2 linked regions of the Stieleria varia genome follow. The protein of the gene in region 2 interacts with the protein of the main gene of each other region in a pairwise test. Links are inferred from orthologs where the notes say so. Each region holds a gene or a part of one and is shown on either strand. Other genes may lie near its edges.

Region 1 (8,222 bases), 1.2 Mb from region 2 along the record:
TGAAGCAAACGCAGTAGAAGATAATGAACTAGAAGCCAGTGTAGCTCAGTTGGTAGAGCAGCTGATTTGTAATCAGCCGGTCGTGGGTTCGAGTCCCTCCGCTGGCTCTCCGCTGACCGCGGGTGCTAGTTTTGCTGCGGAGTCCTGATCGCAGGTCCAACGTCTAGATGTTGGCAAAAGCGTTGCCCCAAAAGACGGCGAATTTCTCAGCCAGACATGGCTGTGAAAATCAGAGTGCTTTACGGCGAGCTGATCATCAGGCATGCTTTATCGGAGAACGATTGAGCGAAGCAGGACGATGTTTCACCACGAGCATTTTTCCTGGGATTCTTGGTTTACAGAAAAAACGTAAGCGGGTTTTCTGGAGATCGGGGATGAGACGACCGATCGAAGACACAATTGATGTGATGGGGGTTTGCCCGAGTGGTTAAAGGGGGCGGACTGTAAATCCGCTGGCTATGCCTACATAGGTTCGAATCCTATAGCCCCCACTAAGAGAGAGAGTTTCGGCGCACGCTTTAGTGGCTGCGTCACGCGGGTGTAGCACAATGGTAGTGCAGCAGCCTTCCAAGCTGAATACGAGGGTTCGATTCCCTTCACCCGCTTTTCATTGGCGTTTTTGGTGTTTGCGGCACGTCGCGAGCTTGATCCTACGGGCGTATCCCTGAGGGAACGCGTTGGCTGAAGACGCTGGCAGCCGAGTCGCTGCTGTAGCTCAGTGGTAGAGCACTTCCTTGGTAAGGAAGAGGTCATGGGTTCAAGTCCCATCAGCAGCTTTGTTTTCGGTTCTCAACTGCGGTGCCGAAGTCCGCTGAATTCCATGGTTTGATTCCATGGTTTGATTCAGTGGAGCGAGCGATGGAGGCACGTGGTTCCGACCCACCGATCTCTCGGTGAAGCGGTTCATCGAGAGTGGTGTCTGCGGCCGCTGGGTTAGAGCGAGAGATTCTGCCGAGATCTGCACGATGGGGCATTGCGTGAGAACTCGGTTGCGGTGAGAATTCTCGCCCTGCTGACCGCTTTTTTGCGAATCAGCAATTGCAAGCCAACGCGGTTTGCGAGACAACTACGGCTGGATGGTGCGGGTGAAGAACCACACCACTGACCGGGCGTCAAACGCTCGGCAAAATGACGGTGACGCGACTCGATGTAGGGTCGCAGAAAAACAATCCCTTTCTTGTTTGTTGAACGAGTTTGGCGATGCGGCTGAGGTGCTAGCGAGCTCCCGTGGGTGTGAACGCGGTCGCTGACATTTTGGGCCGAGCTGAGGCGTATCCTTGGCGCGGTAGTGGCATTGCTGGATGCAAGTGAGTTTGAAATGGCTAAGGCACAATTTGAACGGACCAAGCCTCACGTAAACGTGGGCACCATTGGCCACATTGACCACGGAAAAACGACGACCACAGGCGCGATCCTGGCCGTCCAGGCTGCCAAAGGTTTGGCAAAGGCCAAAGGCTACGCCGATATCGCCAAGGGCGGTACGGTTCGTGACGCTACGAAGACCGTGACGATCGCTGTGGCTCACGTCGAGTACGAAACCCCCAACCGTCACTACGCCCACATCGACTGCCCGGGCCACGCTGACTTTGTGAAGAACATGATCACCGGTGCCGCCCAGATGGACGGTGCAATTTTGGTGGTCTCCGCTGCGGACGGACCGATGCCGCAGACGAAGGAACACGTTTTGTTGGCTCGTCAGGTCGGCGTGCCTTATATCGTGGTTTACCTGAACAAGTGCGACTTGGTCGACGACGAAGAGCTGCTGGAACTGGTCGAGCTGGAAGCACGCGAATTGCTGAGCAAGTACGACTTCCCGGGCGACGATGTCCCCGTGATTCGTGGCTCGTCGTTGCCCGCGTACAACAACCCAGCGGACCCAGAAGCCAGCAAGTGCATCACCGAGTTGATGGAAGCTCTGGACGAGTACATTCCTGAGCCGACCCGTGAAGACGACAAGCCTTTCTTGATGGCCATCGAAGACGTTTTCTCGATCGAAGGTCGAGGAACGGTTGCGACCGGTCGTATCGAGCGTGGCGTGGTCAAGGTCGGCGAAGAAGTCGAGATCATCGGCTTGTCCGCTGCTCCCGTGAAAACCACCTGCACGGGTGTCGAGATGTTCCGCAAGGAAATGACCGAAGGCCGTGCAGGCGACAACGTCGGTTGCTTGCTGCGTGGTATCAAGCGTGAAGACATCCAGCGTGGCCAGTGCTTGGCCAAGCCAGGATCGATCAAGCCGCACACGAAGTTCGAAGCAGAAGTTTACTGCTTGAGCAAAGAGGAAGGTGGGCGTCACACCCCATTCTTCAGCGGCTATCGCCCCCAGTTCTACTTCCGTACAACGGACGTCACCGGCACCGCCAACTTGATCGGCGCCGAAATGTGCATGCCCGGCGACAACGTGAAGGTTGAAGTGGAAATGCACAAGCCGATCGCGATGGACGACGGTGTTCGTTTCGCGATTCGCGAAGGTGGACGTACGGTCGGTTCGGGCGTCGTCACCAAGATTCTCTCGTAATCGACGAATCACAGTCATCTTGAGTCAAAAAGAGACGAACCAACGGACCGATTTCACGTCGGTTCGTTGGTCGTTTTGATTCTGGGTGGACCCCGGTACTGGGGTGACGGTATGATTTCAGGATTCATGTTTGGCTGTGCCGGCAATGTCGCCGGTTCCACAGGGGTGTAGCTCAATTGGCAGAGCACTGGTTTCCAAAACCAGCGGTTGCGGGTTCAAGTCCCTCCGCCCCTGCTCATTGGAATACGCGAGGAGTCGCGGAATAACTCAACCCAGGAGTATTTGAAGTGTCGCGAGAGATAGCCGGAGCGAGCAGCGGGACACCGTTGCTCAATGAACTGTTCCAGGCGTCGGTGTACAAACCGAACCAAGGAAGGGTTGTTCGACAATTGACGGTGCTGGCCATATGGGTGATTGTCGCCTTTGGTTGCTGGCGGCTTTATTCAACACTGAGTGGCTCGATCGACAACGGGTACGCGGCGGCTGGTATCCCCAGTGCATTGCTAGCGATCGGCCTGTGGTTCGGTTATCGTTTGGTCAACTGGCCTCGATTCGCGGACTTTTTGATCGCTGTCGAAGCCGAAATGAACAAGGTCACGTGGCCCAGCCGCGGTGAGCTGATCAGGGCATCGGTGGTTGTCGTCGTGACCATCGCCGTGCTGGCGATTTCGCTGTTCCTGTTTGATATTTTCTGGCAATGGTTCTTTAGCTTTTTCTGGACCATTAGCTAACGCGACCACTCGCTAATTTGATCGCCCATGCACGATTGCGTTCTCCAACGCATTACGGATAACGTTTTCCGGACGGACCATTTGAGAATGACTGACGAAGACTCCAAGCTGATTTCCGACGAAGCCGAGACCACCGAAGCCTCCGATGCCGCGATTGATGACCCAGGTCAGGACGCGACGGAGGATGCTGTGCTCGAAGACGGCGCAATCGAGGATGGCGATGCTGGCGACGATGATTCCTCCGGTGGTGAGTCCAAGGATTTCATGGACTCAGAGACCGACGCGGATGATGCCCCGGCAATGGACTGGTACATCCTGAAAGTAGCTTTCAATCGCGAAGACTCCATTGCGGACGCGTTGCGTAAGCGGATCAAGATGGAAGGCATGGAAGAGTTCTTTGGTGACGTGGTTGTTCCCACCGAAGACGTGGCCACCTTTACACGCGACGGAAAACGTCGCATCACCAAGCGGAAATTGTTGCCCGGTTACATCATGGCCCGCATGATCATCAATGATGACACGTGGTTCTTGGTCCGAGAAACAGGCGGTATCAGCGATTTCACCGGCTCGGCCGGAAAGCCCATGCCGATGGATCCGGCTGACATCGAACGGTTCGTCAATCGCCCCGAAGTCGATGATGATGACGAGCCCGCACCGATCAAGACGGCGATTCCGTTCAAAGTCGGTGACCGCGTGCGAGTCAAAGAGGGCAACTTTGAGAACCAAGAGGGAGATGTGGACACTGTCGATGAAGCGAACGGCCGAATCACCGTGATCATCAACATCTTCGGCCGCAGTGTCCCGATGGAATTGGATCACTGGCAGGTTGAACCGCTGTAAAGTTGCCGGACGTCCCTAGCGGGTTTCGCAGCAACGTTTACACTGTCCGAAAAAATTCCCCCAACACCACCTTAACTCAATATTGATTGCACCCGGTCGCTCAGCAAGCATGACTTGGCTGGCGACCGCGACTGGAAGGCAAACGAAAAATGGCAAAACAAGTATCAGGTATCGCGAAATTCCAAATCCCTGGTGGCCAGGCAACCCCTGCTCCCCCTGTCGGTACGTCGCTCGGTAAGTACGGTGTCAACCTTGGACAGTTCGTTCAAGCGTTCAATGACAAGACGAAGGAATACAACGGAACTCCCATCCCCGTCGTCGTGACCGTCTACAACGACCGAAGTTTTGACTTCGTCACCAAGAGCCCACCGGCAGCATCGTTGCTGAAGCAAGCCGCCGGAATCGCCAAAGGCAGTGGCGTTCCTCACGTCACCAAAGTCGGTACCGTCACCCGCGAGCAGTGCGCTGCCATCGCTCAAACCAAGATGGAAGACTTGAATGCTCGCAGTATCGATCAAGCGGTCAAAATGATCGAAGGAACCGCTCGCAGCATGGGACTGAACGTCGAAGGCTGAACGTCGAAAAGACCTTTCGCCAATATCTCAAAGGCACGACCCGCATTGCGGGTCGTGCCTTTTTTTGTGTTCCACTGGTGTCTGAATCGCGACTTGAGCATGGGGGAGTAACCGTTGCGCATACGGCACAAGGCGGATGGTTTGTGTTTGGGCGGATAGCTGTCTGCGCAAGTCAATGGTTGGGAATAGCAAAACGCTTGGCGGGGCACGCGCTATCGACTTGGAAAGCCGAGCGACGATTGTCGTTCGACTTTCCAAGTCGAAAACGAACACAGCTCCCCACCCTCGCATTCGCCTAAACGGCCAAGCGAGTCCTCCCCCAAGTCCCCTTGGGGAGGTGACAGCGGACCATGAAATGGTCCCAGATGGTAGCCGGCGGTCGAGCGTAGCGAACACCGCCGGTGCTTGCCGTCGAGTTCAAACCGACCCCGAAGGGTGTCGCAGAATGGACGCCGTGATGACTGGTAAGCCGTATTATATCATGCACAGCATGACCTACGATCGCTGTCTCTCGCTCGGTCACCGTCATCGATGTCACGCGGTGGTTCGTCGTTGATATTCGACCAATCCGTGCAACGCGTGATAAAGTCCGCCGCACTCCAGATCAATACCGTCACATTGGTCCAATACCCCGCATAACTTGCGGACGCCGCGAACGACCCACGTTTCATGAAGCGTTTGCTGATCGGCAGCGATGGACAAGAATTCCAGGACATGTCCGGTGGTCCCCAGCGTTTCTCCCAAGTCTCGAACCCAACCAGGACGATGGAAATAGGCTGTCGAGTACGTGCCGTCTGGATTCTGGTTCTCCTTTGACTCCGCGATGCAACTTGACACCAATTGTTGCGCCCGCTGCCAAACACCAGTAACGGGCATCTGTTCAGCGATTCGTTTGCGTAGGGCGGTTGCGATTCCAATCAGACGGTGAGTGCCGCCACAGGCACTTTGCTCCAAGTCTCGCTCAATCTCCGATTCTAGCAACAGTTCTGTCGAATAGGTTTCGCCGTCACGTGCAACCCAACTGTGATCGGTGGAACGATAGGCAGACAGCGCAATCAATGTCCAGCTGAACTCAAGTTCCAGATTCAGTGGCACGTCCCACTCGGCTTGGTTGAGCCAATCGGCGAATGTGAACACATGATCGCCGCCGCGGACCTCCGTCTCCAACGGCAGATCACACTGGCACAGCACCGCCAGCCATTGGTCCCGGTGCCCCTGGCTGACTTTGTTGTCAGGCGCCAGCTCCATGCGTAAACCGCGACGGGCGTCGTCGCCGAAACGATCACCAAACATCGGCTCGAACCCTCGGATCTCGCCTCCCCCAAGCAGGTAATCGATGGTCGGCTTCGTTCCGTCTGGCGTTTCGACGATGAACTCGCGACCGTATGCAAGAACACCATGCAGGATTTGCCAAGCCCCGTGGAGCTGAGTGGACAGCGCGCGAGTCTGCAGATTGCGTTGCAGTGTGTCTGCGATCAATTGTGAAAGCGGTTGCTCGCCCGCGTCGGCGTTTCCGTCGGCTTGACCTGACTCAGAGCCTGCCGTTCGGACTTGGGGCAACGACTCGGGCACCGAGAGGGGGCAGCCGGTCAGGGCGCCAGCCGAAGCAGCCATCAGGACCAAAGCGGATCGACGGGACAGAGATCGACGGGACAGAGATCGACGGGACAGAGAAGGGATGGATTGCGACATATTGGGAGCAGCGGCGGGTCGGCGAATGGTTTGAAAACAAAGGCGAGGCGGTCAGCGCTGCACGACCAATTGCTTTCCCCTGACGATCGTTTTGCCGAAGTGGGCAAATGGAGTGAATCGGAGTGGCCCACTGCCGAGAGCACTGGCGTCGACAGTGACGGTACCCTGTGAGTCGTCCAACCTCGCTACCTCGGAGCCAAAGTGCATCAAGCGGATCGAATCCGCCCCGGGGCACGTTAGCGAGAGTTTAATCTGCTGACCCTCGTTCGCAGCGATTTTTTCCGTCGGATCCTTTGTTGGATCGTCTTTTGGGGCATCAGCCGCCATTGCGGAGGGCGAAGGATGTGGACCCTGCAGCTCGATTTCTTCGATGAACCCTACTTGCGGCATCGTCGGGTCCGCTCCGATCAGTGTGGCGCGAATCTCAAGGACACCCGATGCATCTGCTGGCAAGTTGATCCGAATTTTCGGAACGGCAGGTGATGTCTGCGCCATGCGACCTTCGACCAAGATATTGATGGCGACCGTGTTTGTTTTTGGCAGCGTCAACCCCAGAGCACGTCGCTGCAGCTCGATCATCGTTTGCCCCTCGGTTGCCAGTTGCATGTCGATCAGTTCTGCCGGCGCACGGGAAAAGGGTTGTGTCATGGGATCGCCGACGATCAGCAATTGATAAGGCGATGCCACGGACAAGTAAAACGCTTCGATGGCCGAGACACCTTTGGCATAGAAGGCGTACATCATGGGCAGCGGGAATTTTTGTTGCAACGCGTAGGGTTCTGCGACCGCGCCACTGCTCATCGCTGCTCCGGCATGCAAGAACTCAGTCAGCTTGGTATGTCCATCCAAGTTGTAGGCACCACCGAGGCTGGTCAGGTTCTCCGCGATCGACCCAGGAACGAGTTTCCAAGGCATCGATCGGAATTGGATCGTTGGACGCCCGGTCATCAAGCCGACGATCGCCCCGCCCTCGGCGGGTTGGTCACCCGAAAAGACTTCCGTTTGATGCCCCATTTCTTGCAACGCAACCAACGCGTTGGCCATGCCTGGCTTTCGCGTCTTCGAACGGACTCCGGGATGGCCCGAGAAAGCAAAACGAGCTTGGGGGAACGTACGATCGGCGGTGGCCGCTCGTTGCAGTACCGCGACGGCTTGGTCCACCGTGCTGCCGCGTGGATGGACCACGGCCAAGCAGCAGGACATCAGGTACGGAATCCCACCTTGTTTGACCGGCATGTAGGAACCATTGAGCGCCCAGCCGAGATCGCCGCGAAATCCGACAGGCCCCTGTGAGGCAATGGGCAAGTCATCCAACGCGGTCACCATCGCACTGAGTCCGTCGCGATCCAACAGTTCCGACAGCACGACGCTCTCTTGCAGGTACCGTCGTGAAGACCAGCCGGATTTGATCGCCGCAGTGAGGAGCTCGACGGCCTTGTCAGATTGCTCTGCGTGCTGGAAACATTCGGCGGAACGAATGGCCAACGCGGCGGTGTAGGGCGTCTTGGCAAACAGTTCTTGATACCTTTCTGCCGCATCCGCGTACCGACCGTCCAGTCTCAGTTTCTCAGCGTCTTCGAATGCGCTGCGACGATCGTCGAGATAAGGATTGGTGAATGTTCTCTCGAAATCGCCTCGGGCATAGAAATTCGCACCGAGACTCAGGAACGCAGGGTTATTGTCCAGCAGAAAGCGGTACAGATAGGTTGCCCCGTTGATCGACGCGACGGGCAACTGATACTTTTTGATCGTCGGCTCTTTGATCTGATCGGTAAAGGATTTGATCCCCACCATCGTTGGGAAATCTGCCGAATATGCGATCACCCGCGTGTGCGATGCCAAGCCACGGCTATCGATCTGCGTCAACAA
Region 2 (8,307 bases):
TGATGAACACCGGTTCGCAACTCTTTGGTAAACCCAGCTTAGGCTCGTGGACCCTGTACGGACTGGGCAGTGAATCACGAGACCTGCCTGGTTTTGTGGTCTTCAGCAGCGGGGCCAAGGGTCCCAGTGGAGGAAACAGCAACTGGGGCAGCGGGTACTTACCCACGGTGTATTCCGGCGTACAGCTACGCAACGTGGGCGATCCAGTCCTATATCTCTCCAACCCTCCAGGGGTCGACGATGTCGCGCAACGCGACGCGCTCGACGCGATCACTCATCTCAATCAGCAACAGTTGGAGCTCACAGGAGATCCGGAGATTGCCACACGTATCAACAGCTACGAGATGGCGTACCGAATGCAATCCAGCGCGCCGGAACTGATGGACTTGGCCTCGGAATCCAAAGAAACGCTGCAGATGTATGGCGTCGACCCGGCGAAGTCATCTTTCAACAAGAACTGCTTGCTGGCGCGTCGATTGGTCGAACGCGGAGTTCGCTTTGTTCAATTGTTCCATGAAGCGTGGGATCAACACGGCAACCTCAAGAAAGGACTGACGAACAACTGTCGGGACACCGATCAGGGTTGTGCCGCTTTGATCCGAGACCTGAAACAGCGAGGCATGTTGGATGAAACACTCGTCATCTGGGGTGGCGAGTTCGGCCGCACACCGATGGTGCAAGGAGGCGGGGACGACGGACGTGATCACCACCCCAACGCCTTCACCATGTGGATGGCCGGCGGCGGGATGAAGCCCGGCGTGACGATCGGTGAAAGCGATGAGTTTGGTTTCAACGTGATCAAAGATCGAGTCCATGTACGAGACCTGCACGCCACCATCCTGCATCTGATGGGATTTGACCACACGCGACTGAGCGTCAAATTTCAAGGTCTCGATCAACGCCTCACCGGCGTCGAGCCCGCCCGCGTGGTGTCCGAAATCATCGCCTAGTGCATCGCGAAGTTGGAGTCCAGGCTTCAGCCGCTCAAACCTCAACACGACGAGACTCTGTCGCCAAGAGAGATCGATTCGTCAGGGTATTCAAGGATTGAGAATTGAACCGTCCCAAAATGCATAGCCGCGGAGGCGGCGAAAGATTGTGTGGGATGCCGTGAACCATCTGTCGCCGCTTATTGCTCACACAGTCACTCAGTCACTTAGCCAGAACCGAAACCAATAGAGATAGCTCAGTGCCAAAGCAGTCCAAATCCATTCGTTGCAACTCGTCCCCATCGCCAAAGTTGAATGGCATCTCACTCCCATCGTCAACTCAAAAACACCAGGAACATAGTAGGTCCCAGAAAGACCACCTTTGGCGAGAACTGTAAAGGGTTCACCCATCAATGTCAGTTCACGATTGCCCCAACCACGATATTCAAGGACAGCAATTTCCACTTGGTTCAAGGTCAGTGATAGTTCTTTGCCTCCCAGCGTAACGGCTCGCAGTGAAGCGTCGGAATTCTCAGATCTTATTATAAACTCGTAAGGAGACTTCCCTCTGCAACGATGGGTTATCTCACCGTGTTCTAGAAATACCGCACAATCAGGGCTCCAAAAAAACGCCTTCTTTTCTGGTGCAAGCCAAAAAATGGACATCTGGGTCGTCAAAGGGGTATTTGTACTGGACATGTTCTTTCCAAATGAAGCCGACCTCTGCTACGCCTCCAACAGCAAACTTTCCGTCACGTTTTCCGAAGCGGAACGATCTGGGACATCGGAGCGATCGGGGACAGAGAACTTTGCTGCTTAGACTGACTCACAACTCCAGCACTAGTTTGACGTTTTTTCTAGTTCAATCCGCTTAAGAAAGTTCGACCAGTTCGTCCCGTCCCGTGATCCATATACCCATCGATCAAAGGAAACAACACATGCCGGGATTCGTCTCCTCAACTCTTCGCCTCCACGAAGTGTCAATCTAGTTCCACTAATATTCAAAAGTCGCGCAAAGCAAAGGGGTCAAAGCAAAGGGGTCAGGCCTCTTTGTTTTTGGTTCTTCGCAGGTTACGCTTTGTCAAAGGTCCCTTTTCGGAGAACCTCACCATGCCCCGACCACCACGTGCCGATGAAGCGGGCGGTTTGTATCACGCGCTGAATCGCGGCAATTTGCGAGCGACGATTTTTCACAAAGATGCCGACTACGCTGCTTTCGAGTGGATCCTGCATGAAGCGTTGCAAATTCTCCAAATCGAGTTGTATTCCTTCCAGTTGATGCCCAACTGTTACCATCTGGTTCTGCGACCGTTGGTCGATGGGGAGATGAGTCGATTCATGGCGTGGGTCGGAGGAACGCACACGATGCGGTATCATTCGCACTACCACACCGGCGGCACGGGACATGTTTATCAACAACGATACAAGAGCTTTCCGATCCAAGACGATGAGCATTTTTTCGTGGTTTGCCGGTACGTCCAACGCAACGCGTTGCGAGCGGGTTTGGTCGAGCGAGCGGAGGACTGGCGTTGGGGATCGCTATGGCACTGGCTGCACGCTCCGGCTCCGAACCTGCTTTCGCGCTGGCCGAAATCGCGGCTTCCCCGTTGGACCGAGCGAGTCAATCAATGCCTCAGCGACGAAGAATTGGCCGCGTGCCGCCTGTCGGCCCAACGTGGCAAGCCGCTGGGCGGTGAGGGTTGGGTTGAAAGCATTGCCCGCCGTCTTCATCTGGAATCGACCATGCGACCGAGGGGCCGAAAGCGGGTCCGGTTCCCGGAAAATCCCAACAAAGAGGCCTGACCCCTTAGATTCCTGCCAAAGAGGCCTGACCCCTTAGATTCCTGCCCCGGAAAATCCCAACAAAGGGGCCTGACCCCTTAGATTCCTCTTGGGATGTTCTTGGCCGAATTGAGATCGGATGGTTTCATTGACCGGAAGTGACTCGTTGTTCACGGTCTACGTAGGATTGATTCTTTGCTTCCGCCGGGCTTGCCCCGGTTCGGAGCAACAACTGGCAGCTACCCGGTAACACAATCGCATTCGCTTCCCCACCGCCCGCGAATCGCCTTTGGCGATTCGCGGGCGGTGGGGAAGTTTTGTTGGCTTGGGCAAGTAGCCGTCAGTTGTTTCCTCCGCCGAGACAAGCTCGACGGAAGGAGCTTCGAATCAGAGAAAGTAGGATCTGATCATGGGTGGATGTTGGAAATGGGAGGAGTGAAGTTGTTAGTTGGCTTTTCGTGCGCGAAGTCGCTTGGAATGGATGCGTATTGGGTGAAGCAACGTTTCAGCGTTCAGCCCCCTCATCCCCAGCCCTTCTCCCCCAGAAAAGCTGGGGGAGAAGGGAGCCAGAGTGGACGAGTGGTGCGGATTGTGGTGCGGGGCCCACGGCTAGCGCCCGAGGCTCACGAGGCATCGAGGTGCGGATTGTGGTACGGGGCCCACGGCTAGCGCCCGAGGCTCACGAGGTTTCTTTCCGGCGCATCATGCCGTTGGCGACGGCGTCCAGCAGGCGGGCCTTACCGATCCGGCGGCCACCTTCGTAGACGATCACGTCGCCATAGAGTCCCGATGTGTTTGCAGTGGGGGCAAGCAGAGCACTTCAGCAGGGAAAGTTGTTGGTCACGTTGCTGCAGAGAAGTGAAAATCCACGGCTTCATGATGACGTCCCCCCAAGGTCCAAGAGAAAAGCAGCGGGAGATGAATCCGCACTTGTGCAACACAATTTGCGTGCAACGCGTCTGAAAAGGGGCGAGGTAGCAGCGGGGTACGGTTTAGAATCTCTGAAAGGCGGGCTGCGAGATGCTGACTGCGAGGGCGGGCGAAAGTGTACCGAATTAACCATGTACAACGCCTTTCCTATTCCGACTACAAATCGGCCCAGAACACGCGGGATCTTCGATGAAAGCGGGGCCAGTAACACGTACCTTCAACGATCTCGAAGGCGAGACTAGCTCGTTCGAGTTAGGCGAGCAGTTGGTCGCGCTGTTAGCTGGCGTTTGATTGCGTGCCCCCATCGTCTTAGGTTCTCGTGCTTTCCAAAGACCTATTCGTTTTCCTTTCTCACGACCACTCGCGGTAAATCCGTTTTCGGGTGGTTTGTTTTGGCTGAGCGTGCCAGCGTGCTATAGTGCTGATTCTATTCTCCTGCCAACGAGGCGGTGCCGTTGGGGCGTTTGACCCAGGCACCCCAAGCATACCGCCGATACGACTCGCCCTTTTTTGTTTATGAACGAACTCTATCAGCAGTGGTTGCAGATTCCTGCCGATCGTTTGCCCCCCAATCACTACGCCCTCCTAGGGCTGGATGATTTTGAATCCGATACGACCAAGATCGATGAGGCCGCCAAACAAAGGGCTGCCTATCTGCACTCGATCGCTGCGGGGCCGCAACGCAAGGCGGTTCAAGAATTGCTGGGGATGGTCGCGTCAGCGAGACGCGTGCTGACGGACCCCGAATCCAAAACACACTACGACGATCAATTGCGGAATCCCGCTCCGGCGGCGAGGCCCACCGTCGTTCCCACGAGCAACGCCGCAGCACCAACAGCCGCCGCCAACGCAAGTGCTGCGGGAACACCTGCCAGCAGTCGCGCAGACTCCTATGCCGCCTCGCGCAGGAAACGCAAACAGTTCCAATGGAAATTCCATGCGATCAGCGCAAGTGTTCTGTTGCTGATTGTGTTGATCGTTTACTTCGTCAATCGTGGAGGCGGCGGCCGACGTGCTGCTGACGCTAAACCTTTGTCGTCCAAATCGACGGCGACCCAATCGACCGGCAGCCCGGCCCCAAAGAACCAAAAACCGAGCGGTTTGACTTCAAACAAGACGACGCCAGACAATACGACGCCGAATGACTCGGAGTCATCCTCAAACGAGGCCATGAGTTCGACTCGAACCAAACGCACCGCAAACGCGAGCGTCTCCAGCAGCCAAGCTCGACCTGTCGCGCCGAAATCTCAAAAACTGGGTGCCGAGATCGGACGCACGAAAGGATCGGGACTGCTGAGCGGCGGAAAGTTTGACGAGGTCTTGGCCGATGTGAATGTGCCGGGAGCCAGTGTGCCGGGAGCGAAAGACATGCAACCACCGGCGAAGTCTGGTGATGGACCATCTGACGCCACACCGATTTCACTTGCCAAAGATTGGCTTGCCGGGCTGAAAGCTGTTCCTGAGTTTCCAGGCGACGTCGCGAAGCGATTCAAGATCGCAAACACTCAACGGCTGTTCAATGCCGCCGATGGCGCGATGATTGTTCAACCGGCCGAGAACGCGGCCGCAACGCAAACGTTGAGCGAGACGAAACCGAGTCTTGAGAGCGGTCAGGCAGTGAGCTTAACGGTTCAGATGAGTGGTCAAGTTTCCGATGGACAGCTCGTTGCAATCGGCTTTCCGAAATGGCTGATCGGAATCCGCACTCAAGGAGACCGCATGGAGATCGTCAGTAGTCAGTCGGGCAGTGGAGATGATTTCCAAGTGATTGAGTCCATGCCCAAGACGGATCAGCCGATCCGGTTGGCGGTCGTGCGAGACAGCAAACCGCCGAGCCGTTTTCGTTGGATCGTTGACGGCCCGGACTCAGCGCACTCGGGTCAAGTCGATCGGGAAAAAATGGGAACCAAAGCCGGCTTGGTGATCCACTTTCGTTCAACGAAAGAAACGCCAGCCGATGCGATCAAGCTGACTGATCTGAAAACCGGTAAGCTGAAGAAGGCTCCTGATTGGCCTTGAGGGGTGGCGGATGAATGATCTGGGCTAGCCGATTTTGACCGACAGTCGCAACAACTCCAAGGCGGCGTCGGCGGCTTCATGGCCTTTGTTGCCCAGTGCTCCGCCGCTTCGCTGCAATGCCTGCTCCAGCGTGTTGCAGGTCAACAGACCAAGCCCGATCGGTTTCTCCGTTTCGACGCCCATGTTCATCAAGGACATGCTGACGGCCCGATTGATGTGCTCGTCGTGCGTCGTTTCACCTTTGATCACACATCCCAAGGCGATCGCGGCGACCACGTCGGGACGTCGAATCAGCGGAGCGATTGCGAGGGACAGCTCCCATGCTCCCGGAACTCGTACGACCAGAATGTCCGATGGGGCGACGCCACCATTATTCAGCGACTCCAGTGCTGCGGTGAGCATCGAATCGCAAATGGCTTCGTTGTAGGTGCTCGCGGCAACCACGATCTTGCCCTGGGGCAAATCGCCATCGGTACCGACAAAAGTCTGAATCGTTCCCGAATCGGCTGAATCAATCGACATTTTTCACACTCATCAAGAACTCAACGTTGTTTTGCGTTTTCCGTAGACGCTTGGTTAGATCTGCCATCGCATCCGCCGGAGAAACTTCGGCAAACGCACGACGCAGGGCAGAGATTCTGGCATGCTCGTCTGCATCCATCAACATTTCTTCGCGACGAGTCCCGCTACGTGCGATATCGATCGCGGGCCAAATGCGACGATCGACCAGAGCGCGATCGAGTACGATCTCCAAGTTGCCGGTTCCTTTGAACTCTTCAAAGATCACGTCGTCCATCTTGCTGCCCGTGTCGACCAACGCCGTCGCCAAGATGGTCAGCGAACCACCTTCCTCTGTCTTTCTCGCCGAACCGAACAGGGCCTTGGGTTTTTGCAACGCTCCCGCGTCCAAGCCACCCGAAAGCAACTTGCCCGTGGACTCACCGTCGCTGTTGTGCGCGCGAGCCAACCTGGTGATGGAGTCCAAGAAGACCACCACGTCGGTGCCGGCTTCCACCATCCGCTTTGCTTTTTCGATCACCATCTGAGCGACTTGGATGTGTCGCTGTGCGGGTTCATCGAACGTGCTGCTGATGACCTCGCATTGCGGCCCGCGAACCTCGCGTTCCATGTCCGTGACTTCCTCCGGCCGTTCATCGATCAACAAGATGAACACGTACGACTCGGGATAGTTCTTCAAGACCGCTCGCGCCATCTGCTGCATCAGGATCGTTTTGCCCGCCCGCGGAGGGCTGACAATCAAACCGCGTTGTCCAAACCCGATTGGCGTCAGCATGTCGACCACACGCGTGCTCAACTCTGCCGGATCGTGCTCCAGAATGATTCGCGTGTTGGGGTGCAGCGGGGTCAACAAATCGAACGCAACCATCTGATTGCGTTGCATCGGATCTTGGCGATTGATCGCTTCGATTCTCAACAATGCAAAGTATCGTTCGTTTTCCTTGGGTGGTCGGATCTGTCCCGCAACATGGCTGCCGGTTTGCAAACCGAAGCGACGAATCTGACTGGGTGAAACGTAGATGTCATCGGGACAGGAGATGTAGTGATGCGACGCGCTTCGCAGAAACCCGAAACCGTCGGGCAAGATTTCCAACGTGCCCTCTCCGTACATCAGCCCGTTGACTTTCATACGATGCTTGAGCACCGCGAACATCAGCTCGGTACGCGAAATCCCGTCGGCCAGCGTGATGCCTTCGGCAACCGCCAACTGCGCGAGCTGCTCGATCGTCTTGGTCTGCAACTGAGCCAAATTCAGCTCGGTGGTTTCCTGTCCGGATGGAATTCCAACGCGTTTGCCTGACTTGTTGGCTTCGCTGACGATCTCCTCGGGGAGCGATAACGGATCTCGTTCCGCATCCAGCTCGCGAATGCGTTCGTCGACTTGTTTGTCCGGGTGTCGCGGACGTGCAGTACGTTTGTACTGCTGGTACTCGCGCGATCCGCTGTTGCGTCGCGGACCCCGGTTGTCCTCACCGTTTGGCCGATTGGATTGCATGATGATTGGTCGCGCCTGGGTCAGCCGTGGCGCTCTGAAGAGAGGGAATGCAGGCAGGGAAAAGAGAGAAGCAGGAGGGTATAGTCAGCCACCGCATGGGCGGTGCTTACAGCCTAACAGGAAATTTCGTCGATTGTCCAATGAAGGGTCGCAATGGCGGGGAACCATCGTGTCAGGGTCATATTTCGGCTGGGAAGTCGGTTTGGCAGTGCCGGATCCCGGTCCGGATCGATGGCGTAATTCGGACTGATGGCCCGGATGGGTGTGATTTGGTGGTACTGCTGCCCTGGATTGTAGCGAGCAATTCCCACGCGGCACGGAGTTTTTCGTGCAAAGCCTCTAAGGTCGCATCATTAGACATAATTCGGTTACTGAGTCGCTTTTTTGTCGCTATCGACACTTGGCTGGCCTCCCGGCGATCCAGTTCCAAAGCGTCCCAGCCTCGTCGGGCGGCTCTCTGAAGCCGAACATCGCGGTCCGCATCGATGCACCAGATGGCATCGCAACATCGGTCCCAACCCGATTCGAACATCAGGGGAACATCCAGCAGAGAGACGGGAAAACGGTTCTCAGCCGCCCAAATCAAGCTTTCGGTGATCTTCCGACGCACGATCGGATGCACCAGCGACTCCA

The links.
Region 1: the proteins of rho (region 2) and nusG interact in binary tests that used the Escherichia coli proteins (3 or more experiments, as listed by UniProt). The link is inferred for Stieleria varia from one-to-one orthologs.

Annotation. Positions count from the first base shown.
Region 1 is NZ_CP151726.1:6,078,306-6,086,527, forward strand. The notes cover bases 2,411-5,209. They hold nusG (transcription termination/antitermination protein NusG), read left to right. Parts: upstream 2,411-3,333; coding sequence 3,334-4,086; downstream 4,087-5,209. Other genes in these bases: tuf (elongation factor Tu), read left to right, coding at 2,411-2,515; secE (preprotein translocase subunit SecE), read left to right, coding at 2,803-3,246; rplK (50S ribosomal protein L11), read left to right, coding at 4,236-4,661; Pla52nx_RS20610 (ADP-ribosylation factor-directed GTPase activating protein), read right to left, coding at 5,196-5,209. Also shown: more of tuf, read left to right, coding at 1,319-2,410; more of Pla52nx_RS20610, read right to left, coding at 5,210-6,275; Pla52nx_RS20615 (hypothetical protein), read right to left, coding at 6,405-8,222. UniProt on the Escherichia coli protein: Part of the processive rRNA transcription and antitermination complex (rrnTAC). The complex forms an RNA-chaperone ring around the RNA exit tunnel of RNA polymerase (RNAP).
Region 2 is NZ_CP151726.1:7,275,645-7,283,951, reverse strand. Bases 5,424-8,307 are described here. They hold rho (transcription termination factor Rho), read right to left. Parts: upstream 7,675-8,307; coding sequence 6,172-7,674; downstream 5,424-6,171. Other genes in these bases: coaE (dephospho-CoA kinase), read right to left, coding at 7,853-8,307; ribH (6,7-dimethyl-8-ribityllumazine synthase), read right to left, coding at 5,685-6,182; Pla52nx_RS24435 (hypothetical protein), read left to right, coding at 5,424-5,660. Also shown: Pla52nx_RS24450 (DUF1501 domain-containing protein), read left to right, coding at 1-950; Pla52nx_RS24445 (hypothetical protein), read right to left, coding at 1,149-1,628; Pla52nx_RS24440 (transposase), read left to right, coding at 2,040-2,732; more of Pla52nx_RS24435, read left to right, coding at 4,158-5,423. UniProt on the Escherichia coli protein: Facilitates transcription termination by a mechanism that involves Rho binding to the nascent RNA, activation of Rho's RNA-dependent ATPase activity, and release of the mRNA from the DNA template.